Regions from separate parts of the Mesorhizobium sp. M0306 genome, predicted to be linked through region 1. Evidence: riboswitches for the same ligand, from Rfam matches in the RefSeq annotation. Region 1 holds a riboswitch; the other holds the start of a gene.
The links. A riboswitch is a leader RNA that binds a small molecule or an ion and turns the genes downstream of it on or off. The one in region 1 is predicted to bind thiamine pyrophosphate.

Region 1 (5,508 bases):
GCTCAAGTACGAGGGGCTCGACCTTGCCGTCCTCAAACGGCTGTTCCAGGTGACCGGTCCCGCACCGATCGAGGCGCTCGTCCGTGAAAGCCCCACAGGCAGCTATGCCCGCCGCATCTGGTTTCTATATGAATGGCTGACGGGCACGCGTCTCGATCTGGCGGACGCGGAGGCCGGACGATACGTTTCGGTTGTCGATCCCGAGCTGCAGTGGCCCGGATCCGAGAAGACCGCTTCGCGCTACCGCATAAGGGACAATCTCCCCGGCACGCCTGAGTTCTGCCCGCTGGTGTTCCGAACCAAGACTCTCGAAAAATTCATCGCCCTTGAACTACCGCGGCGCGCGGAGGCAATCGTAGCGGACGTGCCGCGCGACCTCCTTGCTCGGACCGCCGCCTTTCTTTTGCTCAAAGACTCGCGATCAAGCTATGCGATCGAGGGCGAGCGCCCGCCGCAAGATCGCATCCAGCGCTGGGGCCGCGCCATCGGCGAAGCCGGCCGCTGGCCGATCGATCGCGATGAGCTGCTGCGTCTGCAAAGAATTGTACTTGGCGACGCCCGTTTAGTAAGACTTGGCTTCCGAAAAGAAGGGGGTTTCGTCGGTGAGCATGACCGAGACAACGGCACGCCCCTGCCCGATCACATCAGCGCTCGGCCCGAGGACCTGCCGCGGCTAATCGATGGAATGGCGGCCTTCGATCAGGGCCCCGCGCAGAACCTTGATGCAGTCATAGCCGCCGCAATCCTCGCCTTCGGCTTTGTCTACATCCACCCGTTCGAGGACGGAAACGGCCGCATTCACCGCTACCTAATCCACCACGTCCTTGCCATGCGCGGCTTCAATCCGCCGGGAGTGGTCTTTCCCGTCTCGGCCGCGATCCTGGACCAGATCAACGAGTACAGGGGCGTGCTCGAGAGCTATTCGCAGCGCCTTCTGCCGTTGGTGGAATGGGAACCGACGCCGCAATTCAACGTCCGGGTGCTGAATGACACCGGTGATTTCTACCGGTTCTTCGATGCAACCCCGCACGCCGAATTCCTCTATGCCTGCGTTCGGCGGACGATCGAACGGGACCTTCCCGAGGAAACCGCATTTCTGCAGCGCTACGATCAATTCCGGCAGCAGGTGGACGCCTTTATCGAGATGCCCGAGCGGTTGACCGATCTGCTCTTCCGTTTTCTTCACCAGAATGATGGACATCTGTCGAACCGCGCGCGCGAAAAGGAATTCGCCGCGCTGACCAGTGACGAGGCAGGAAGAATCGAGGCGATCTACGCGCAAACCTTTGGTGCCCATTGAAGGCGTGATCATCAGGATCGATTTTTAGTCCGACCGTTTGCGATTCCCTTGTCCCTGCCTTCATCTCCCACGCTTGACTTGTCGCCGAGACATGCACGATTTTTTCCGCACGGTCTGACCGGCCGCCGATCGGCCGCGGCCAGAACGCGCTTGACAAACCGGCGCCGGCCCGTTCAACCTGACGCATTCACCAGGGGAGTCCCGGCAAGGGGCTGAGATACTGCTTGCTTTCGCGGCGCAGTGACCCGTTGAACCTGATCCAGTTCATACTGGCGTAGGGACGGTGCAAGCGCTTTGCGGGAGTTTACGCCCCAGGTCCTGTTTCGGCAGGTCGACAGAAGCGTCTTTTCATCCTTCCGGCACAGAACTGGGTCTCCAATGCATGAGCAAAGGAGCCTCAAGATGAATGCCCTCACTCCCGCCGTCTCGACGGGACCGCTGCCAGCCTCGCGGAAAATCCACAAGCCCGGCGTCCTCCATCCGCAGATCAGGGTGCCGATGCGCGAAATCTCCGTCCATCCAACGGCCGGCGAGCCGCCCGTCACCGTCTACGATCCGTCCGGCCCCTATACCGACCCGGCTGTCGAAACCAGCATTGAAAACGGTCTTGCCCGGCTTCGCCACGAATGGATCACGGCGCGCGGCGATGTCGAGGCCTATGACGGCCGCCGCGTGCGGCCGGAGGACAACGGATTTGTGACCGGTGAGCGCCTGACGCCGGAATTTCCCATTCGCAACCGGCCACTCAGGGCCAAGGCAGGCAAGGCGGTGACCCAGCTTGGCTATGCGCGCGCCGGCATCATCACCCCCGAGATGGAGTTCGTCGCCATCCGCGAGAACTTCGGCCGTCAGATGTTGCGCGGCAAGCTGCAGCGCGACGGCGAAGCCTTCGGCGCGGCCATCCCCGATTTCGTAACGCCGGAGTTCGTGCGCGACGAGGTGGCGCGCGGACGCGCGATCATTCCCGCCAACATCAATCATCCCGAGAGCGAGCCGATGATCATCGGCCGCAATTTCCTGGTCAAGATCAACGCCAATATCGGTAATTCGGCGGTCACCTCCTCGATGGCCGAGGAAGTGGAAAAGATGGTGTGGGCGATCCGCTGGGGCGCCGACACGGTGATGGACCTGTCGACTGGCCGCAACATCCACAACATCCGCGAATGGATCGTGCGCAATGCGCCGGTGCCGATCGGCACGGTGCCGCTCTACCAGGCGCTGGAGAAGGTGGGCGGCATCGCCGAGGATCTGAGCTGGGAGGTCTATCGAGACACGCTGATCGAGCAGGCCGAACAAGGCGTCGACTACTTCACCATCCATGCCGGTGTGCGGCTGCATTACATCCCGCTGACCGTCGACCGGGTCACGGGCATTGTCTCGCGCGGCGGCTCAATCATGGCCAAATGGTGCCTGCACCATCACCGGGAAAGCTTCCTCTACGAGCATTTCGCGGAAATCTGCGACATCTGCCGCGGCTATGACGTCTCCTTCTCGCTCGGCGACGGGCTTCGTCCGGGCTCGATCGCCGACGCCAATGATGCGGCGCAATTCGCCGAGCTGGAAACGCTCGGTGAATTGACGAAGATCGCCTGGGCAAAGGACTGCCAGGTGATGATCGAGGGGCCGGGCCACGTGCCGATGCACAAGATCAAACAGAACATGGACAAGCAGCTCGCCGTCTGCGGTGAGGCGCCGTTCTATACGCTTGGCCCGCTGACGACCGACATCGCGCCAGGCTACGACCACATCACCTCAGGTATCGGCGCCGCCATGATCGGCTGGTTCGGCACAGCCATGCTCTGCTACGTCACGCCCAAGGAGCATCTTGGCCTTCCCGATCGCGACGACGTCAAGACCGGCGTAATCACCTACAAGATCGCCGCCCATGCCGCCGATCTGGCGAAGGGTCATCCGGCTGCAAAGGTTAGGGATGATGCCCTTTCCCGGGCGCGCTTCGAGTTCCGCTGGGAGGACCAGTTCAACCTGTCGCTCGATCCCGAAACCGCGCGGTCCTTCCACGACCAGACCTTGCCCAAGGAGGCGCACAAGCTGGCACATTTCTGCTCGATGTGCGGTCCGAAATTCTGTTCCATGCGTATCTCTCACGATATCCGCACGGAGGCCCAAAAAGAGGGAATGGCCGCGATGGCGGCGAAATACCGCGAGGGCGGCGACCTCTACGTGCCCTCGGACGAGACCGGCGCACCGCTTGTGCCGGAGGCACATGAGCGATCATGAGACTGCTGGTCAAAGGGGCTGGCGTCGGCGGCCTCACCGTCGCCTTCGAACTCGCCACGCGCGGCGCGGCTGTGACCGTTGCCGAGACAAGGCACAGCCTTGGCGGCAATGCGTCATGGTTCGCCGGCGGTATGCTGGCGCCATGGTGCGAGCGTGAAAGCGCGGAGCAGCCAGTGCTGGATCTCGGACGCGATGCCGCCGACTGGTGGGATGCGGTACTGCCGGGTCACGTGACACGGGCCGGAACCCTGGTCGTGGCCGCGCCGCGCGATGCGGGCGAGCTCGACCGGTTCGCCAGCCGCACCTCGGGTCATCGGCGTGTCGATGAAGATGAAATCGTGTTGCTCGAGCCCGACCTCGCCGGCCGCTTCCGCCGCGGACTGCTCTTCCCCGACGAAGCCCATCTCGACCCGCGTCAGGCGATGGCGGCACTTCATGATAGGCTGGCGGCGATGGGCGTCGAGTTCCACTTCGGCGCCGACGCTTCGGCTGTTTCCGGTTTCGATCGCCAGATCGAATGCACGGGAATGGCGGCGGGCGATGACCGACTGCGCGGCGTTCGCGGCGAGATGCTAATCCTGAATACGCCTGATGTCTCGCTGTCGCGCCCAGTCAGGCTGCTTCATCCGCGCTTTCCGCTTTATGCGGTGCCACGCACCGACCACCGTTTCATGATCGGCGCGACGATGATTGAAAGCCAGTCTGTCGGACCGGTCACGGCGCGATCGATGATGGAGCTGCTGGGTGCCGCCTATGCCCTCCATCCGGCCTTTGGCGAGGCCGAGATCGTTGAAACCGGTGTTGGCGTCCGTCCAGCCTTTCCCGACAACCTGCCGCGCGTGGAAACGAACGGCGAGATCATAGCGATCAACGGACTCTATCGTCACGGCTTTCTCCTCGCCCCCGCTATGGCGCGCCAGGCTGCCGACCTGATTTTCAGTCAAGACAGAACCAAGGAGCTTGCCCATGAAACTAACGGTCAATGGCGAAGCGCATGAGGTTGCCGCCACCACGCTGGCGGAGCTGCTTGCCGCGCTCGACTATGAGGGCGATTGGCTGGCGACGGCCGTCAACAGCGACCTCGTGCACAAAGCCAACCGGGCGGAATTCCAGTTGAGCGACGGCGACCGGATCGAAATCCTCTCGCCGATGCAGGGAGGCTAGCATGTTCGATCTTCTCGGGACAACGCTTCCCTCCCGCCTGCTTCTCGGCACGGCTCAGTATCCTTCGCCGGCCATCCTTGCCGATGCGGTCAAGGCGTCAGGCACGTCGGTGGTGACCGTCTCCTTGCGACGTGAGATGGCAGGCCGCAGGGAAGGCGAAAAATTCTGGTCGCTGATCCGCTCGCTTGGCACGAGAATCCTTGCCAACACCGCAGGCTGCCACTCCGTCAAGGAAGCGGTCACAACCGCGAAGATGGCGCGCGAGATCTTCGGGACGACCTGGATCAAGCTCGAAGTGATCGGCGACCACGACACGCTGCAGCCGGATGTGTTCGGTCTGGTCGAAGCCGCCCGCATCCTGTACGAGGACGGTTTTGCGGTATTCCCCTATACCACCGACGACCTTGTTGTCGCCGAGCGGCTGCTTGCGGCGGGCTGCAAGGCCTTGATGCCGTGGTGCGCACCGATCGGTTCCGCCCTCGGGCCGATCAACCTCATGGCGCTGCGCTCGATGCGTGGGCATTTCCCCGACGTTCCCATGATCGTGGATGCCGGGCTCGGACGGCCGTCGCACGCGGCGACCGTCATGGAACTCGGCTTTGACGCCGTGCTCCTGAACACGGCGGTCGCCAAGGCGGCCGATCCGGTCGGCATGGCGCGTGCTTTCGGCAAGGCGGTCGAGGCCGGTCGTGAGGCCTTCTGCTCGGGAATGCTCGAACCGCGCGACGTCGCCGTGCCGTCGACGCCGGCGATCGGCAGGGCAGTTTTTTCATGAAGCTCGATCCCTTCTACCTGATCGTCGACAG
Region 2 (5,508 bases), on a different contig from region 1:
CAAGCAGGTTTGCCGGCCGCGCCAAGACGCGTGCGAGAATCAGCCGTGCCCGCTCGCCGCCCGAAAGCTCGCGCACCGGCGTGCGTGCCTGTTCCGGCTTGAACAGGAAGTCCTTCATGTAAGAGACGACGTGGCGCTGCTCGCCATTGATGACGAGGTTCTCGCCGCGCCCGTCGGTGAGATACTGCGCCAGTGTCTCCTGCGGATCGACGGCCTCGCGCTTCTGGTCGAGCGTGGCGATCTCCAGATTGGTGCCGAGCCGAACCGTGCCCGCGTCCGGCTTCAATTCGCCGGTCAGCATCTTCAACAGCGTCGTCTTGCCGGCGCCGTTTGGCCCGACCAGGCCGACGCGATCGCCGCGCTGGATGCGTGTCGAAAATCCCTTGACCACCGTCAGATCGCCAAAGCTCTTCTCAATGTTCTTGGCTTCGATCACCAGCTTGCCGGATTCGGCGGCGTCGCTGGCTGTCATTGTCGCCGCACCCTCGGCGCCGCGATGGCCGCGAAAGCGCTGTCGCATGGTCTGCAACTCACCGAGCCGGCGCATGTTGCGCTTGCGCCTTGCCGTCACGCCATAGCGCAGCCAGTGCTCCTCGCGCACGATCTGGCGGCCGAGCTTGTGCTGCTCGCGCTCTTCCTCCTCCAGCACCGTGTCGCGCCATTCCTCGAAATAAGCAAAGCCCTTGTCGAGGCGGCGGGTCTGGCCGCGGTCGAGCCAGATTGTGGCGCGCGACACGCGTTCGAGAAAACGGCGGTCATGCGAGATGACGACCAGCGCCGAGGAGGTGCGGGCAAGCTCCTCCTCCAGCCATTCGATGACCGAAAGGTCGAGATGATTGGTCGGCTCATCGAGGAGGAGAATGTCGGGCTCCGGCGCCATGACGCGGGCGAGGGCCGCGCGCCGCGCCTCGCCGCCGGAGAGGTCGTTCGGCCGTTCCTCGCCGGACAGGCCGAGATGCTCCATCAGATAGGTGGCGCGGTAGGGATCGTCGGCGGGTCCGAGCCCCGCCTCGACATAGGCGCGAATGGTCGCAAAACCGTCCATGTCGGGCATTTGCGGCAAATAGCGCACAGTCGCCGAGGGCTGGCGGAAGACTTCGCCGTCCTGCGGTTCGATCAGCCCGGCAGCGATCTTGAGGAGCGTCGACTTGCCCGAGCCGTTGCGGCCAACCAGGGCGATCTTGTCGCCAGCCGAAGCCGTCAGGGCGGCACCGTCGAGCAGCGGCGTGCCGCCAAAGGTCAGCTTTATCTCGTCGAGATTGAGAAGCGGCGGCGCCATATCAGCTTTCAGGTAGGGGAAAAGGATGCGCGAGCAGCAGCGCGCGGCCGCTGGCCAGCGCGATTTCCAGCCGGCCCTTGACCTCATTGGAAATGGTCAGCGACGACCCGAAGGCAACCTCGACATGGGCGAGCGGCCATTTGGCGCCGGTGACTGTCAGGCCGGCAAGATCCGAAAAGCCGAGCACCGAAAACAGTGTGCCGTCGGCATAGTCGAAGCCAACCTTTCCGGGCAGCAAGGGAATGCCTTCCTGTGCGCCGCTGGTCAAAAGCACTTCCGTTCCGCCTTCCGCCAGCCGGACGCTCAGCGCCAGATGCAGGAAGATGTGGTCGGTGCGTTTGCCGCCGAAGGCGCCTGCGAGCACAAGGCTGGTAGCACCGCGTTCGAGCGCGGCGGCGATAGCGAGTTCACCGTCGGTCTTGTCCTTTTCGGCGGGAAACACCTGCCGTGGCACGGCGGCCAGATCCTCCGGCAAATCGGCAGGCACGGAATCGAAATCGCCGACCCAGAGTTCCGGCCTCAGGCCCAGCATGCGGGCATGGCCGATGCCGGCATCGGCGGCGATAACGCGGGAGCCTTCGACCTGGCGGTCGAGCAGCGGCGTGCGGATGAGATCGCCGCCAAGCAGGATGGTGAATGTGCTCATATCTCGTGGCCCTTACCAGCCCTGCCCCGGAAACGGAAGATGAAACGGCAGACGAAACGGAAGGCTGGGCTTTGGATGCTCGGCAAACTTCCGCTTGCGCAGCACTTCGGCCGGGCCTATGTGTCGCAACGCTCTAACGGGGTGCCGGACGCGATCTTCGCGGACCGGCTGAGAGGCAAGACTGCCAACCCGCTGAACCTGATCCGGTTTGTACCGGCGGAGGGATTAGACGTTTCGGACAGCCCGACGCCTCAATTCCTTTCAACGCGAACGAAGGAGGCGCCGATGCGCAGTTTTTTCCACTCTCTTGTCTCGATTATCCTGCTTGCAGCATCCGCGCTGGCCCTGCCAGGGCAGGCATCGGCACAGGATAAGCTGACCGTCTATACCTATGAAAGCTTTACCGCCGAGTGGGGTCCGGGACCGGCGGTGAAGAAGGCCTTCGAGGCCGAATGCAACTGCGTCGTCGAATTCGTCTCGGCCGCCGACGGCGTCGCGCTGCTCAACCGTGTGAAGCTGGAAGGCGCCGCGACCAAGGCCGATATCGTGCTTGGCCTCGATACCAATTTGACTGCGGACGCCAAGGCAACCGGCCTGTTTTCGCCGCACGGCGCTGTGTCGGGCGTCAGCGTCCCGGGAGCCTGGAGCGACGATATTTTCGTGCCGTTCGACTATGGCTATTTCGCCGTCGTCTACGATACCGAAAAACTGAAGAGCCCGCCGAAGAGCCTCAGGGAATTGGTCGAGGGCGATGCCGGAGAGAAGATCGTCATCCAGGATCCGCGCACCTCGACGCCGGGCCTTGGCCTGCTGTTGTGGGTCAAGTCGGTCTATGGCGACAAGGCGCCCGAAGCCTGGGCCAAGCTCAAGGCGAAGGTGCTGACGGTGACGCCGGGCTGGAGCGAGGCCTATGGCCTGTTCACCAAGGGTGAGGCGCCGATGGTGCTGTCCTACACCACGTCGCCAGCCTACCACATGGTCGCCGAAAACACCGAGCGCTACCAGGCGGCGTCCTTCGAGGAGGGCGAATATCTGCAGATCGAGGTTGCGGGGATCACCACCAAGGGCGCGAAGAACCCGCTGGCGGAAAACTTCATTGCCTTCATGACCGGGCCAAAATTCCAGGACGTCATTCCCGAAACCAACTGGATGTTCCCGGCCGGCAAAACCGACAAGCCGCTCAACCCGGCGTTCGACAAGCTGGTCAAGCCGACCAAGACCTTGCTGTTCAGCCCGGAAGAGGTCGCGGCAAATCGTAAGGCTTGGGTCGATGAGTGGCTTGCGGCGATGAGCAAGTAGGATTCCATATGGTGTTCGTTCCCGCCCACCCCCCTCTGGCCTGCCGGCCATCTCCCCCGCAAGGGGGGAGATTGAGCTCTCAGCCGCTTTCGCCAATCTCCACTGCGGCAGGAATGAGCGGGGCAACGAAGCTGCCGATCTCCCCCCTTGCGGGGGAGATGGCCGGTAGGCCAGAGGGGGGTGGGCGGGAACACGACCTCAGCCAAGTTCCTCCTCTCAGCACCCATCGTTAAGCTGGGTAGCGCGAAATGCAGGCTCGCCGTCCTGACTCCCGCGTCACTGCCGGCATCGTCGCGCTCGCCGCCATCGCGCTGCTGATCGGCGGGGCATTCGCCGGGCTCGTCGTCGAAGCCACACGCGACCTGTCCGGCGCCGCCTCCGCTTTCGATTCCTATCTCTTGCGCGTCGCCCGTTTCACGCTCTGGCAGGCGGTCCTTTCGACGCTGCTCTCCGTCGCGCCGGCGCTGTTCGTCGCGCGTGCCCTGTCGCGGCATCCACAGTTTTTCGGGCGAGGCTTCATCCTGCAGCTTTTCGCCGTGCCGCTGGCGCTGCCGGCCATTGTTGCCGCACTCGGTGTCCTGGCGCTCTATGGCCGCGCCGGCTATTTTGCCGGCACGCTCGGCGCGCTAGGCGGCCAGAGCTGGCCCGGCATCTACGGCCTGTCGGGCATTCTCGTGGCCCATGTTTTTTTCAATCTGCCGCTGGCAACGCGGCTGTTCCTTGAAGCGTTGCAGACCGTGCCGGCCAACCAATGGCGGCTGGCGAGCCAGCTTGGCATGGGCGCTGCGCCGGCCTTTCGGCTGATCGAATGGCCGCCGCTGCGTGCGGCCTTGCCGGGCGTTGCCGGGCTCGTTTTCATGCTGTGCATCACCTCCTTCACCATCGTGCTTACACTCGGCGGCGGACCCAGCGCGACGACGCTGGAGGTTGCCATCTACCAGGCGCTGCGTTTCGACTTCGACCCGGCGCGGGCGGTGACGCTCACCCTGCTGCAGATTGCCCTGACCTTCGTCGTCGTGCTGGCCTTGACGCGGCTCGGCGCCAATATGGTCGGGGACGCCAATCTACCGGTGGCGCCGCGCCGGTATTTTTCAGCCGGTGCGGCCGAGACCGGGCTGAACGCGCTGGTGATCGGGCTGGCATTGCTGTTTGTCGCCGGGCCGATGGCGGCGACGCTGGCAGCCGGGCTTGGCGCCGATCTCGGCCGCCTGGCCGGCGACAGCGCGGTGCGGCAAGCGACGGCGACCAGTGGCGTGCTCTCCCTTCTATCGGCGCTGCTCTCTGTTGCGTTGTCGCTGTCGCTGGTCATGGCGCGCCGGGCGCTGGCGCTCACCCGGCGAACAGGCCGGCGGACACTGCTCGAACATCTGGCCGACACCGGTGCGGGGTTCGTCCTGGTGGTGCCGCCCATCGTCATCGGCGCCGGCTGGTTCCTGCTCCTGCGCACCGTCAGCGATGTCTTTGCGATCGCCCCCGTCATGGTCGTTGCGGTCAATGCGGTGATGGCGATGCCATTCGCCATCCGCGCCATCCGCCCTGCCTATGACGCGGCGAGCGAACGCCACGAACGGCTCTGCGCACAGCTTGGCATCTCGGGCTGGAACCGGTTGCGGCTGGTCGAGTGGCCGTCGCTGCGGCGGCCGCTCGCCACCGGCTTCGCTTTCGCCATGGCGCTGTCGCTCGGCGATCTTGGCGTCATTGCGCTGTTCGGCAGCGATTCCGTGCAGACCTTGCCCTACCTGCTGCTGGCGCGCATGGGCAGTTACCGCACCGAGGATGCGGCCGGGCTGGCGCTGCTGCTCGGCCTTGTCTGCCTGGCGCTGGTGCTGACCGCGGACTTGCTGGGAAGGAGGGAGAAATCATGATGCCGATCAGCCCGGAACGGTCCATTTCGGTGGAAAAAGGCGCGGCGGTGCGGCTCGACAATGTCTCGTTCAGCTATGGTGAAACGCCGCTTACATTCGATGTCGATTTCCCGGCGTCGGAGATCACCGCCATCATGGGGCCGAGCGGTTCGGGAAAGTCGACGCTGCTCAATCTGGTGGCCGGTTTCGAGGCGCCGCGGTCGGGCCGGGTGCTGATCGGTGGCGCCGATGTCAGCACTGCGCCGCCTTCAGCGCGGCCGGTATCGATGGTGTTCCAGGAAAACAACCTGTTTGCCCATCTTTCCGTCGAGCAGAATGTCGGGCTCGGCCGCTCGCCTTCGCTCAGGCTGAGCGAGGCCGATCGCGCCGCAATCGCCGCAGCGCTGAAGCGCGTCGGCCTTGCCGGCAAGGAAAGCCGG

Region 2: linked by a shared signal. The riboswitch ahead of thiB (thiamine ABC transporter substrate binding subunit) and the one ahead of thiC (phosphomethylpyrimidine synthase ThiC) in region 1 are both predicted to bind thiamine pyrophosphate.

What each region holds. Positions count from the first base shown of each region.
Region 1 is NZ_JAMYRY010000005.1:184,551-190,058, reverse strand. Features, by position in the region: gene NKI95_RS11060 (Fic family protein) at 1-1,300, shown strand, start outside; TPP riboswitch at 1,483-1,599, shown strand; gene thiC (phosphomethylpyrimidine synthase ThiC) at 1,703-3,538, shown strand; gene thiO (glycine oxidase ThiO) at 3,535-4,536, shown strand; gene thiS (sulfur carrier protein ThiS) at 4,505-4,702, shown strand; gene NKI95_RS11040 (thiazole synthase) at 4,704-5,477, shown strand; gene NKI95_RS11035 (thiamine phosphate synthase) at 5,474-5,508, shown strand, end outside.
Region 2 is NZ_JAMYRY010000001.1:824,781-830,288, reverse strand. Features, by position in the region: gene NKI95_RS04300 (ABC-F family ATP-binding cassette domain-containing protein) at 1-1,279, opposite strand, end outside; gene NKI95_RS04295 (thiamine diphosphokinase) at 1,281-1,925, opposite strand; TPP riboswitch at 2,053-2,167, shown strand; gene thiB (thiamine ABC transporter substrate binding subunit) at 2,211-3,224, shown strand; gene thiP (thiamine/thiamine pyrophosphate ABC transporter permease) at 3,473-5,089, shown strand; gene thiQ (thiamine ABC transporter ATP-binding protein) at 5,086-5,508, shown strand, end outside.